One region of the Acuticoccus sediminis genome, then DNA from elsewhere that is predicted to be linked to it. Evidence: predicted binding sites of a transcription regulator. Region 1 holds the regulator's gene; each other region holds the start of a gene.
The links. Region 1 encodes PhoB, which activates phosphate uptake and scavenging genes when phosphate is short. Its sites were predicted from a motif close to TGTCATNNANCTGTCAT; they were not measured.
Positions count from the first base shown of each region.

Region 2: DLJ53_RS05750 (alkaline phosphatase) is a predicted target of PhoB. The motif match lies at 1,796-1,812, and genes of this name have one in related genera.
Region 3: DLJ53_RS05905 (DUF1045 domain-containing protein) is a predicted target of PhoB. The motif match lies at 3,146-3,162, and genes of this name have one in related genera.

Region 1 covers NZ_QHHQ01000001.1:283,928-288,452, forward strand. Annotated here, with positions in the region: gene argF (ornithine carbamoyltransferase) at 1-437, opposite strand, end outside; gene DLJ53_RS01160 (aspartate aminotransferase family protein) at 434-1,633, opposite strand; gene DLJ53_RS01165 (GcrA family cell cycle regulator) at 1,894-2,379, shown strand; gene phoB (phosphate regulon transcriptional regulator PhoB) at 2,470-3,165, opposite strand; gene phoU (phosphate signaling complex protein PhoU) at 3,167-3,895, opposite strand; gene pstB (phosphate ABC transporter ATP-binding protein PstB) at 3,939-4,525, opposite strand, start outside.
Region 2 covers NZ_QHHQ01000001.1:1,334,197-1,338,721, reverse strand. Annotated here, with positions in the region: gene DLJ53_RS05755 (bromodomain-containing protein) at 1-50, opposite strand, end outside; gene DLJ53_RS05750 (alkaline phosphatase) at 242-1,747, opposite strand; gene DLJ53_RS05745 (FadR/GntR family transcriptional regulator) at 2,172-2,924, opposite strand; gene DLJ53_RS05740 (TAXI family TRAP transporter solute-binding subunit) at 3,104-4,414, opposite strand; gene DLJ53_RS05735 (carbohydrate kinase family protein) at 4,521-4,525, shown strand, end outside.
Region 3 covers NZ_QHHQ01000001.1:1,365,709-1,370,233, reverse strand. Annotated here, with positions in the region: gene DLJ53_RS05915 (methyl-accepting chemotaxis protein) at 1-1,175, shown strand, start outside; gene DLJ53_RS05910 (alpha-D-ribose 1-methylphosphonate 5-triphosphate diphosphatase) at 1,214-2,344, opposite strand; gene DLJ53_RS05905 (DUF1045 domain-containing protein) at 2,341-3,015, opposite strand; gene DLJ53_RS05900 (bacteriorhodopsin) at 3,195-4,262, shown strand; gene DLJ53_RS05895 (DapH/DapD/GlmU-related protein) at 4,271-4,525, opposite strand, start outside.

The DNA of each region.
Region 1 (4,525 bases):
GCACCGACGCGCTCCTCGATGGTGATGAGGTCGGCGATGATCTGGCACGGATGCGACTTGCGCGTCAGGCCGTTGATCACCGGCACCTGCGCCGCCTCGGCGAAGGTGGTGAGGCCCCCGTGGTCGAGCATGCGGATCATCACCGCCGAGACGTAGCGCGACAGCACCGTCGCCGTGTCGGCCAGCGACTCGCCGCGGCCGAGCTGCATTTCGCTGCCGGAGGCGACGATGGTGTCGCCGCCCAGCTCACGCATGGCGAGGTCGAACGAGAAGCGCGTCCGCGTCGACGGCTTCTCGAACAGCATGGCGAGCGTCTTGCCGCGCAGGCGGTCGGTGCGGATGCGCCCCTCCGCCTTGACCCGGTGGCCTTCGTCCAAAATGGCGCGGAGCGCCTCAGGGGTCTGAGACGCGATGTCCAGAAAGTGCTTGGGGGTCATACGACCGCGGTATCCTTCTTCGCCTTTTCGACGGCCACGCCTGCCGCTTCGAGCCGCTGCGCCGCCTCGCGCAGATCCTCCTGCGTGGCCACGAGGCCGGGGAGGAAGCGCACCACATTGTCGCCCGCCGGAATGACGAGCAGGCCGGCATCGCGCGCCGCCGTCGCGACGTCGGCCGCCGCGACGCGGCATTTGACGCCGATCATCAGCCCTTCTCCGCGCACGCCCTCGAACACCTCGGGGTGCGAGTCGACGACGCTCGACAGCGACTGCATGAGGAAGGCCCCCTTGCGCTTCACCTCGTCGAGGAAGCCATCGGCGAGGATCACGTCGAGCACGCCGTTGGCGACGGCGCAGGCGAGCGGGGTGCCGCCGAAGGTGGTGCCGTGGGTGCCCGGCGTCATCGCATCGCCCACCGCGGCGGTGGCGAGGCACGCGCCGATCGGGAAACCGCCGCCGAGACCCTTGGCGGAGGTCAGGACGTCCGGCGTCACGCCCAGCGCCTCGTAGGCGAAGAGAGTGCCGAAGCGGCCGACGCCGGTCTGGATCTCGTCGAAGATCAGGACCAGTCCGTTGTCGTCGCAGATCTGCCGCAGCGCCTGCAGGAAGCCGCGGTCGACCATCTGGATCCCGCCCTCGCCCTGCACGGGCTCGACCATGATCGCGGCGGTCTCCGGGCCGACGGCGGCCTTCACCGCGTCGATGTCGCCGAGCGGCAGCTTGTCGAATCCGGGCGCGGGCTCGCCGAAGCCCTCCATGTACTTGGCGACGCCCGTGGCCGCGAGCGCGCCCAGCGTGCGGCCGTGGAAGGCGCCCGTGAAGGTGATGATGCGCGTCCGCTCGGGGTGCCCGCTCACATATTGATAGCGGCGCGCGGTCTTGATCGCGGCCTCGTTCGCCTCGGCGCCCGAGTTGCAGAAGAAGACGCGCTCGGCGAACGTCGCGGCGGTCAGCCGGTCGGCGAGGCGCTCCTGCTCGGGAATGCGGTAGAGGTTGGACGTGTGCCAGACCTTCGTGGCCGCCTCCTGCAGCACGGCGACGAGGTGCGGGTGCGCGTGGCCGACGCCCGTGACGGCGATGCCCGACCCCATGTCGAGGTATCGTCGCCCGTCGGAGCCCACGAGCCACACGCCCTCACCCTTCTCGAAGGAGATGTCAGCGCGGTTGTAGGTCGGGAACAGGCTGTTCGTCGTCATGGGTTCACTCGCGATGTATGCGAAGGTCGTTCCGAGCGCCCCCAACGGGCTACTGCGGAACAGGCGGGCTTTCTTTCCGATGGTTGGGGAAAAAGCAAGGTTTGAGTCGCCGTGGACTCGCCGACTCTAGACCGTGAATCCTCAAATCTCTTACGATTCCGCGGGTAAAGGCAAGACATCGCCCGACTCCATAGTGCCCCGCACCCACCGGTTTGGGCTGTGGACCGCGTGTGGATCGGCCGTGAGCAAAGGGATTCGCGATGAGCTGGACCGACGAGCGGATCGAGGTTTTGCGCAAGATGTGGGCAGAAGGCATGTCCGCCTCGCAAATCGCCAGTTCGCTGGGCGGCGTGACCCGTAACGCGGTGATCGGCAAAATCCACCGGCTCGGCCTCTCCGGCCGGGTCAAAGCCCCCCAGGCGCGGGCGACCCGCGCCCGCAGTGCGCCGCCGCCGGTGGCAAAGCCCGCCGCGGCGCCGCGTGTAATGGCCGCCGGCGCGGTGGCCGTCAAAGTGGTCGAGGAGCCGGAAATGGAGACCGCGCCCCGGCCGGTCGCAGAGGTCGTGCACCTGACCGACGGCATCACCCTCATGGAGCTCTCCTCCGCGCACTGCCGCTGGCCGGTGGGCGATCCGTCGAGCGCGGACTTCCGTTTCTGCGGCGCCCGCGTCGCGGTGGGCGAGACGTACTGCAGCGCGCACTGCGAGCAGGCCTTCCCGTCGCGCCGCTCGACCAAGTCGAACTGACGCGGCCGACACGGCCGGCCCGCCGATCGGGCGGGGCCGGCAGGCGCGCCGAGGCGCGCCCCACGCCGGATGCCGGCGACGCCCCTCCGCTCAGCGGATGTGGAACTGGTCGTTGAAGGCGTAGCCCGCGCCGCGCACGGTGCGGATCGGATCCTTGGCCTTGCCGCGATTGATCGCCTTGCGCAGTCGGCCGATGTGCACGTCCACCGTGCGCTCGTCCACGTAGACGTCCCGCCCCCACACCCCGTCGAGGAGCTGCTCGCGCGTGAAGACGCGGCCGGGGGACTGCATCAGGAACTCCAGCAGGCGGAACTCGGTCGGGCCGAGGTGCACCTCGCGCGTCGCGCGGCGCACGCGGTGGGTCGTGCGGTCGAGCTCGATGTCGCCGGCCTTCAGCAGCGTGGAGACCACCGCCGGCTTGGTGCGCCGCAGAATGGCGCGGACCCGGGCCATCAGCTCCGGCGTCGAGAAGGGCTTCACCACGTAGTCGTCCGCGCCCGTCGCGAGGCCGCGGATGCGCTCGGTCTCCTCGCCGCGCGCCGTCAGCATGATGATCGGCAGGTTCTCCGACTGCGGCCGCGAGCGCAGGCGCCGGCACAGCTCGATCCCGGACAGGCCCGGCAGCATCCAGTCGAGGATCAGAAGGTCCGGCAGGCCCTCCAGGAGCTTCAGCTCCGCCTCGTCGCCGCGGCTGGCGCTCTCGACGTCGTAGCCTTCCGCCTCGAGGTTGTAGCGCAGGACGAGGACCAGCGGCTCCTCGTCCTCGACGATCATGACCTGCGGCAAGTCAGTGGCCTCCGCGACCGTTCTCGGGCTCGGCCCAGTCGGCGGACAGGTACGACGAGGAGTCCCCCTTGGCCCGCGCCTCGACCGGCTGCTCGCCCGTGATGAGATAGTGGATGTTCTCGGCGATGTTGGTGGCGTGGTCGCCGATCCGCTCGATGTTCTTGGCGCAGAACAGGAGGTGCGTGCAGAACGTGATGTTGCGCGGATCCTCCATCATGTACGTCAGCAGCTCGCGGAAGATCGACGTGTAGATGGCGTCGATCTCGTCGTCGCGGCTGCGCACGTCGAGCGCCGCCGAGAGGTCCTGCGAGGTGAACGCGTCGAGCACCGACTTCATCTGCTCGAGCGCGATGTCGGACATGTGCTCGACGCCGAGCGCCACGCGCGGCGGGTAGGCCCGCCCCTCGATCGCGAGAACGCGCTTGGCGTTGTTCTTGGCGAGATCGCCGACGCGTTCGAGGTCGGAGGAGATGCGCATCGCCGCGACCAGCTCGCGCAGCGGCTTGCCTTGCGGACGGTGCGCCGCGATCAGGTCGACGGCATGGTTCTCGACGCTGCGCTGCATCGCGTCGAGGCGCTGGTCCGCCTCGATGACGGCGCGCGCACGCTGCGTGTCGATGCGCGTCAGCGCGGTCACCGAGTCCATCACCAAATGTTCAGCGAGGCCGCCCATCTCGGCGACCTCCGCCGCGAGACTGACAAGCTCGCGGTCCCGATCACGTGCCAGCACCAACGCGCTGCTCCTCACTCGAACCAAAGGCGGTTGCTTAAACTTATCCGAAAACGCCGGAGATGTAGTCGCGCGTACGCGGCTCCTGCGGGTCGTTGAAGATGCTCGACGTCGGGCCTTCCTCGATGAGGTCGCCGAGGTGGAAGTAGGCCGTCCGGTCGGAGACGCGCTGCGCCTGGCTCATCGAGTGCGTCACGATGATGATCGTGTAGTTCTCGCGCAGCTCCTTGATGAGGCCCTCGACGGTCGCGGTGGCGATCGGGTCGAGCGCCGAGCACGGCTCGTCCATCAGGATGACTTCCGGCTCCACCGCGATCGCACGGGCGATGCACAGGCGCTGCTGCTGGCCGCCGGAGAGGCCGGTGCCAGGCTCGTGCAGGCGGTCCTTCACCTCGTTCCAGAGACCGGCGCGGACCAGCGACCGTTCGACGATGACGTCGAGGTCCGCCTTCTTGTGCGCGAGGCCGTGGATGCGCGGGCCGTAGCAGATGTTCTCGTAGATCGACTTCGGGAACGGGTTCGGCTTCTGGAACACCATGCCGACACGCGCGCGCAGCAGCACCACGTCCAGCGAATGGTCGTTGAGGTCCTCGCCGTCCATCATGATCTCACCGAGCACGCGGCAGCCGG
Region 2 (4,525 bases), 1.1 Mb from region 1:
GGAAGCAGCGCGGCGGCGGAGGCACCGGCGATGAAAGTGCGGCGGTCCATCATACGCATCCTTCGAACTCGTGCGTGGGCGAGCCTGCCGTACGCGATGGTGCGGCCGGCGAGGCGTCGGTGGCAAGGCGGTCCCGCGCCGCCTTTTGTCGCTGCGGCCGGCTCCCGCCGTGTCGCCGCGACGGGGGACCGCATGGAAGGAAGGGCCGACGTGGCGGCCCCTCCGGGTCAGCCGGCGGCGCTTACTGCGCCGCTCCCTCGACCGCGTAGTCCATCACGTGGAAGATGTAGTTCTGCTCCACGGTGCCGTCGAAAAGGTGCGCGAACGGACCCTTGGCCCACAGCGCGACGTCCTCGCCCGAGTGCGTCTCGGACGACATCGGGATCAGCGCCTGCTGCAGGTAGTCGATGTCCTGCGCCTCGTCCTCGGTGAGGTCCGGACGCGAGCCGGAGTAGGTGCCGTCCTCCTGCTTCACGAGGACCGAGCCCGCGCCGTTCAGGAAGCCGATGACGGTGTAGGGCTTGCCGTCGGCGCCGAGGTTGGGCTCGTCGCTGTGCTCGATCTGGCCGGCCTTCACCTTGTAGCAGAGGCCGAGGACCGGCGAGCCGCGGCCGCAATAGCCGTTGAACGCGATGGCGTGCTCGTGGTCGGCGGTGACGATGATGAGGGTGTCCTCGTCGTTCGTCAGCTCGTCGGCGGCGGCGATGGCCTTGGCGAACTCGACGCCGTCGGTGAGCGTGCGGTAGGCGTTGCCGTCGTGGTTGCCGTGGTCGACGCGGCCGGCCTCGATCTCGAGGTAGTAGCCGTTATCGTTGTTGGCGAGGTACTCGATCGCGGCGCGGGTCATGTCCTCGAGGGAGGGTTCCTCCTCGGGGGCGCGGTCGGCCTCGTAGGCCATGTGCGAATCCTCGAAGAGGCCGAGGATCGGGGTCGTGCCGTCGAGGTTCAGCCCCTTGAAGGTCTCGGTGTTCCAGGCGTACTGGGCGCCCGCGTCCTTCGCCTCGGTGACGAGGTTGCGGCCGTCCTTGCGGCGGCCCTTGCCGCCCTCGTCGGTCTCGGTGCCCTCCGGCACGAAGTAGCGGCGGCCACCGCCGAGCGCGATGTCGACGACACCGGCCTGCATCTGGTCGAAGAGCTGGGTGGCGATGTCCTTGGCGCTGTTGCAGCCCTCGGGCAGCTCGCCTTCCCAGTCGCGGTTGGCGGTCTTGGCGTAGACGGCCGCGGGAGTGGCGTGCGTGATGCGGGCGGTCGAGACGACGCCGACCGACTTGCCCTTCTCCGTCATCATCTCGGCGAAGGTGGTGAGGCGGTTGCCCTCCTCGGAGGCGCAGTCGTCATGCACCGCGCCTTCGGGGGCGAGGTTGATGGTGTTGAAGACCTGCTTCACGCCGGTGTTCATCGAACCGGCCGTCGGAGCGGAGTCCGGCGTCTGGGCGTTGACGTTGTAGGTCTTGATCAGCGCGAGGTAGGGGAATTCCTCGTACGGCAGGACGTGCTCGGAGCCGAGCTTGCCCTCCTGCTGACCCGCAAAGAGGCGGATGGCGTAGTTGGTGCCGACGCCCATGCCGTCGGCGACGAACAGGATGACGTTCTTCGCCGGGGTGGTGATCGGCTGACGGGCGAGCTTCTGCTGCAGCGTCGTCTGGCCGTCGGTGAACCACTGGCTGAAGGCCTGCGGCAGGTCCTGGGCCTCGGCGGCACCGATCGCAAGCGCGATCGCCGTGGTGGCCAACGCGAGTGTCTTCATTGCGTCCTCTTGGGGTCGAGCGATGTGCCTGCCGCATAGACCCGTAAGATGACATTTCGATCACAAAATGGCCGGGAAATGCCGGACGCGGGGCATTCGCTCCCGGGCATGCACAACGTCCGCCTGCGCCGCCCGTCGCGGGCTCCCCTCGCTCCATCGGCTTGCGCCATCGGCACGACGCTTCGCACGCATCCACCCGTTCCGGCCGGACCCGCATCCGGGTCGCCGTACATCGCGCGCGCAATCGCGACCCGGTGCAGACCGGCGCCGGCCCCGTCACGTGCCGGCCCGAAGGAGCCGCTGCCGGATCAGGCGGCCCGGTGCCGGGGCATGCCGGCCGGGGTGAGGCGATCCCGCACGGGTCCCTCGTCGCTCGCGTCGTCGGACGCGGGCGCGCTCCCGCCGCGGGGCGGGCGCCGGAACGTCAGCCGATGCGCTCGCCGTCCTCGGTGCGCATGGAGCGGAGCGCGCGGCGCAGGTTGCGGCGACGCAGGTGCCCCAGCTGCTCGACGGCGGCGCGGGCGGCGTTGGTGTCGCCGTCGACGATGGCCTTCGTCAGCGCCCTGTGGTCGCTGAGCGCCTCGGTATGGCTCGCGCCGTCGAGGAAGAGCGGGGAGATGAACGTCGTCAGCGCCGTCTCGATCACCGAGTAGACGTGACTGCAGAACATGTTCTTCGCGCCGTCGATCAGCAGCGAGTGGTACGCGTACTCCACCTCGGCCAGCTGCAGCCGGTCGGCGGTGTTCGCCTGCTCCATGGCCCTGAAGGCAGCCTGCAGGCCGGCGCGGTCGAACGAGGCGTCCTCGGCGCAGCGGTTGCACGCGATGATCTCGACCGCCATCACGAAGTCGACCAGGTCGTCGAGGACCTTGTCGTCAGGATCGTAACGGATGCGCCAATCGATCACGCTGCGGTCGAAGAGGCTCCAGCTGTCGACCGGCGTCACCTCGGTTCCGAGGCGGCGGCGGGTGCGAAGCATCCCCTTGGCGACGAGCGTGCGCACCGCCTCCCGCACCACGGTGCGCGACACGCCAAGCTCGTCGACGATCTCGGACTCGTTCGGGATGATACCGCCAACCGGCACCTCCCCTGTCACGATCCGGCGCGCAATCGCCTCGACCGTGACCACCAGCAGAGTTGCCCCGGGAGGCGCTGGCGAACCGAACCGGCCAGCCATCCCCAACCGCGTCATGTTTGGACCAATTCCATTGACATCTGAAATCTCAATTGCATGCCAGCAATGTACCTAAAATGCGATGAATGCACTATTGTTCTACACACAGACGGAAAAAACATACCCCTTTCGAATTTCGGTCAATTTTTCACCTCAAATAATACAACTCAGGCACACTCTGGTCAAACGACGGGCAAGGGCTCGGGCGCTCTGGTCGTACGGTCCGAACGTAGCAGAAGCTGGCGGTGATTGAGAGTCGACGCCGCCGCCTGCCAAGCAAACGAAAAAGACAAAAGAGATTTCTCCTCGATCCGATCCAGATCGAGATCCACGATTACCCGCTCGAACAGGGCAAACAGGTCGAGCCGGATCTGGTCGTATTCGCTGTCGCTCTTTGCCTCCTCGATACGTGATACGAGCTCGACGATCTCAAGGTTGTAATGATCTGCGCGGTTCTTGCGTGCATTGGCGAGCCAGATCCGCGCCTGCCACAGCCCCGAGGCCAGCAGCGCCAGCGCCGTCACGCCCAGCGCCAGCGGCTCGGCGTACTCGACAATAAAGATCGGATCGTCCTGGCGATAGTAGCGGTCCGCGCCGGGGTGAACACCGAAGGCGAGGCGCTCCTCCTCCGTCGGCGCGGTGATGAAGGCCGCCTGCGGGAGCTGCCGCACCATCGCCTGCCGCCGCTCGAACAGCGCGCGGGTCACCGCCTCGACGGTGGCCTCCGGAACCTGCCGCCCCACCGCGAGCAGGCTGCGCACCGACACCACCGGGATCGGCCGGTTCGGCACCGGCCGGTCGCCGGAGTAGGTGCCGACCGGCACCATCTTGGCCTCCAGCGCCGGATCGAACAGCGCCATCGCCTCGGCCTGGTCGATCGCCACGAGCTGCGTCGGCGTCGACTTGATGATGTCCTGGATCGTCTGGTTGCCGAGCGCGACGACCATGAAGAACGCGTCGATCTCCCCCTTGCGGATCGACTCGGCGTGGTCGGACAGGCTGCCGTGAATGATCGTCAGGGAGTCGTGCGGCACCTCGTAGTGCGCCAGGAGCCGGTCGAACAGCCCGTTCGACCCGGCACCGGGCGGCATCAGGCCCACCGTCTTGCCCCTGAGGTCGTGCACGCTCTCGATGCCGGCCCCTTCGCGGGCGACGAGGTGGAACGCCTCGGGGAAGAGGCGGGCCATGACGGTGACGTTGCCGGCCACCGGCGTGTCGCCCTGGATGAGCCCGAGATCGGCCTCCCCGTCATGGATGCGCTTGGCGTTCTGCGACGCTCCGGCGGACGGCATCGAGACGATGTCGGCCACGTCGCTGGGGTCGAGCGAGCGCGCCAGGACCTCGCCGAACACCGCATAGGTCCCGCCCGACGTGCCCGCGCTGAGACGCAGCGTCGCCGGCCCGCCCGTGTCGAGTTCCCACCACGCGAGGGCCCCGCCGATCGCCAGCGCCAGCACCGCCACGAGGGAATACAGAAGGGGGCGGCTGATCATGCTCGTCCTTGAGGTTCGAAGCGAACTCGAATGAGGTAACGTTGAAGAAAAGTGCGCAACAGGCAAGCCGGCCGATCGGACGGGCCCGTTGCCCATGGGAGGGACGATGAG
Region 3 (4,525 bases), 1.1 Mb from region 1:
CCCGCAGCCTCCTCACCTCGGCGCAGCACCACACGGCCGCGGCACGGCTGGAGTTCCTCCTCGTCCTCGCCGGCAACGGCATCATGGCGGTCGTCTGCGTGCTGGTGTCGGCCCTGAACGTTAACCGGCTGAAGCGGCCGATCCGGCGAATCGTCACGCACATCGGCATGGTCAGCGAGGGCGTGACCGACATCGTCATCGAGGAGGCCAACCGCACCGACGAGATCGGCGACATCGGCCGCGCGCTCGACGTCATGCGCCGCAGCGAGGACGAGCGGAAGGCGCTCGTCCGAAAGGAGCACGACCGCCACCTCCAGGACGAGGCGCGGGCAAGGCGCGTCAACGAGGCGATCAACGAGTTCCAGTCGCGGGCGGAGCGCACGCTCGCCGACCTCGACGACATGAGCCACGCCCTCGCGTCGGTCGCCGAACACCTCGCCCTGACGGCCGACCACACCGCCCGCGGCTCGACCGAGGCGAAGTCCTCCTCCGACTCCGCCGCCCGGGCCGTCCAGGGCGTCGCCGCGGCGATCGAGCAGCTCCACAGCTCGTTCGACGAGATCTCCAGCAAGGTGAACGCATCGCAGAAGGCGACCGACGAGGCGGCGACGGCCGTGACGCAGACGTCGGCGCGGGTCACCGGCCTCGCAAGCGCGGCCGAGGCGATCAACAACGTCGCGACCATGATCGCCGACATCGCAGAGCAGACGAACCTCCTCGCCCTCAACGCGACGATCGAGGCCGAGCGGGCCGGTCCCGCGGGCCGCGGCTTCGCGGTGGTGGCGCACGAGGTGAAGGCCCTCGCCAACCAGACAGCTGCGGCGACGAACGAGATCGCCAAGCAGATCGACGACATCCAGAAGGGCACCCGCTCTGCCGTTCAGGGCATCGACGACATCCTGGGGCGGTTCGACTCGCTGCGCTCATCCGCGCTCGGCATCTCCTCGGTGATGGCGCAGCAGAGCGCGGCGACACGCGATATCGGCGCTGGCGTCAACGCCGCGTCGAAGGGGTCGGAGACCGCCTCGGCCTCGGTCAGCGGCGTGGTGGACGCGGCGGCGAAGACGCAGACGGACGCTCACGACGTGCAGCATACCGCAACGCGGATGAGCGACGTCACCACCCAGCTCCGCGACGTGTTCGCCAGCTTCCTCACCGAGGTCCGCGCCGCCTGACCGGCCCGGGCGGGCGGCGGCCGACCCTCGGCCGACGGCTAGAGGACGCGGTCGCCCGCGCGCCAGACGCTCCGCACGACCGGGATCTCGCCCGCGCCGGTGCGGCGCACCCGCACGATATCGCCGCGGAGCCCCTCAACGAGGGTGCCGCGGTCGGGCATGTCCAGCGCGCGCGCCGGATTGGCCGTCACCGTCGCGACGGCCGCCGGCAGGCTCCACCCCTCGCGGTCCGACAGGACGAACGCCGACTGCAGCATCGAGAACGGCACGTAGTCCGACGACAGGATGTCCAGCATCCCCTTGTCCGCCAGTTCCCCGGCCGAAACGTTGCCGGAGTGGGAGCCGCCGCGAACGAGGTTCGGACCGCCCATCAGGATCTGCATCCCCGCCTCGCGCGACGCCGCCGCTGCCTCCACCGTGGTCGGGAACTCGGCGAGCGTCACGCCGTCGCGGATCGCCTCGTCGACATGCTCCGTGGTCGCGTCGTCGTGGCTCGCGATGATGACACCGCGTCCCCTGGCCCGCTCCGCCAGCGCCTTGCGGTTCTTGTCCGACCAGATCGCCGCCCGCGCCCGACGCTCGGCCTGGAACAGCTCGAACTCGGGATCCGACATGCCGCTCTTGCCCTGGAAGTAGATCCGGTAGGCCTCCAGCGAGCGGAACTGCCGCTGGCCGGGCGTGTGGTCCATCAGCGAGATGAGACGCACCTCGGGCACGTCGTCGAAGAGCTCGAAGCCCGAGACGGCCATCTCGTCCGACACCTCGCAACGGAGGTGGAAGTGATGCTCGGCCCTCAGCCGCCCCTCGTTCTGGGCGCTGGTGATCGCGTCCGCGAAGTTCCGCGAATCCTGCGAGGAGATGTCGGCGTCCGCGTCGAGGCCCACCCGCAGCGCGTCGAGCACCGTGGTGATGCCGGATGCCGCGATCTGCGCGTCGTGCGCCTGGATCGCCGCCGTCACGTTCCAGCGCACCTTCGGGCGCGGCGCGACGTGGGTCTCCAGGTGGTCGGTGTGCAGCTCGATCAGGCCGGGGACGATGATGTCGCCCTCAATGTCCTCGCCGCGCGCGTCGCCCTCGCCGATGGCGGCGATGCGCCCGTCCTCGAGCACGATGTGGCCGCGGATCACCTCATCGGGGAGGACGAGAGTGGCATTGGTCAGCGTGGTCAACGGGATCGGTCCGAGTTGGAGGAGGCGGCGGCGTTCTGCGTCGCGATCACATGGAAGGGGCCGCCCGGCTCATCCTCCCGATAGATGGCGAGAATGAGGGGGTGAGGCGCACCGTCGAGCGCACCGAAATGGGATTTGGCGGCGGCGGTGACGGTGTCTAAACTCTCCCCCACCGGTCCGGACAGGGTCATGTGAAACACGAAACGTTCCATGACGTAGGGGTATCCCCAGCGCTCGAGAAGATCCAGTTCGCGGCTGGTGAGCTTGTCGGGGCTGCGCCGGGCGCGGTCCGCTTCGGTCAGCGGCGCCCGCAGCGGCTCGAACGCCTCCACCGTCTCCTGCGCCGCGCGGCTCAGCGCCGGATCGTCGGACCGGAACGCGACGAAGCGCGACAGGGGCGCGATGGCGAGCACAGGGTGCAGGACGGAGCGCTGCGCCGCGAACGCCTCGAAGGCGGCGAGAAGGTCGGCCTCGGTGCGCCCTTCCGCCAGAACGAACGGGGCGCGCATGGTGGCGTGGAAGCCGTAGCGCGCCGGCACCTCGGGAAGCGCCAAGGCGGGCGCGGCGGCGGGCCCGGCCGGGCCCGGGAACGGCGACCGGCCGAGCCACGTGGCGGCGGCTTCGGCAAGGGGCGCCCCGTCGGGCGGGGTCAGATAGACGGCGTAACGCATCGAACCTTCGTCGGCTGTGAGGCGAACCAATCCCGGGCACCTTCGTTTGCTACGCAACAAACAATACGGAGCGTGTGGGAGCGAGCGATGCCTGGGATAGACCACCGCAGCCGTCATCTCACACATGATTGTGACAGTCCGTCGACATTGCGGCGCACCGTCCACCGCGGACCCGCGCGATGAGCGCCGCCATCGAATGGGTCGTCGCCGCCGGCCTCGCCATCGGCGCGGTCGCGATCCTCGCCCTCGGCGGCTTCGCGACGCCGCGTCAGGCGGCCCGCACGGCGCTTCACGGCGGCGCTGCGCTGATGGCCGCGCTCTACTACGTGGTGATGGCGCGCGGCGCGGCGGTCTACGTCGGCCCGCACCCCGTCGACACGCACCACGTCATCTGGCTCCTCACGACGCCGGTGCTCGCCGCGTCCCTGCTCGCGACCGCGGTCCCGGCGGGTCAGGCGCTGCTGCCGACGGCGCTCACGGTCGTCTTCCTCGACGTCGCGATGGTGGCGACGCGCGCCGTCGCGGTCGGGCAGACAGGTGCGGCGGCGTGGATCTGGTTCGTCGTCTCGCTGCTCACGATGGGGCTGATGTTCGCGCTGCTGCGCGGCCCGGTGCGCGAGGCCGCGGTCGCGAGCGGCCCCGCGCGCCTCGACGTCTACGAGCGGCACGCGCGGACCCTGATGGTGCTGTGGACGATGTGGCCGGCGATCGCCCTCCTCGGCCCGAGCCTCCTCGACCTCATCGGACCGGCCGCGCAGCAAGGGCTCTACGGTCTCGTCGACCTTACCGCCCTGGCCGCGTTCAGCCTTGTGATGGTCCTCGAGGACGAGCGGTTGGTCGCGCTGGAGGCGAGCGCCGAGACGGCGCAGGGCGCCCCGGCGCTGCGCAAGGTCCCGCTGTCGGCGCGAGCGCTGGCCCGCGAGCGCCTCCTCGACCTCGTCGACCGGGGTACGGAGGCGACGCGCGGTGCCGTGCGGCAAGGCGAGGCGCGGACACGGCGGGCCGTCGCCGGCGCGCGGCCGGTGCTGCGCCGCGCGTTCGACCGGCTCGACCGGCGGCGTCCAGCCCCGGAGCCCGTCCCGCCGCCGCCGCGCCGCAAGCGCCCGCCACGGCGCAGCATCGCCGACCAGCTCGCCGCCACGCCGTTTGGCCGGCTCACCAAGGACGACGCCGTCCCCATCGCCTTCGTGGCCGGCGCGCTCCTCGTGATCGCCAACGCCGCGCGGCTGAAGAAGAAGGACCCCTGAGCGGCGTTCTACTCGTACTTCTCGAGGAAGGTCTCCACCGGCAGCGCCTGGAAATCGGGGAGCGCGGTGCGCAGGCGCTCATGGCTCCAGTCCCACCAGCCGAGCGCCATCAGCCGCTCGCCGATGCGGGCCGGGAAGCGCGGCCGCAACGGTCGCGCCGGGATGCCGGTGACGATCGTGTACGGGGCGACGTCCCGCGTCACCACCGCGCCCGAGCCGATGACCGCCCCGTCACCCACCGTGACGCCCGGCATCACCGTCGC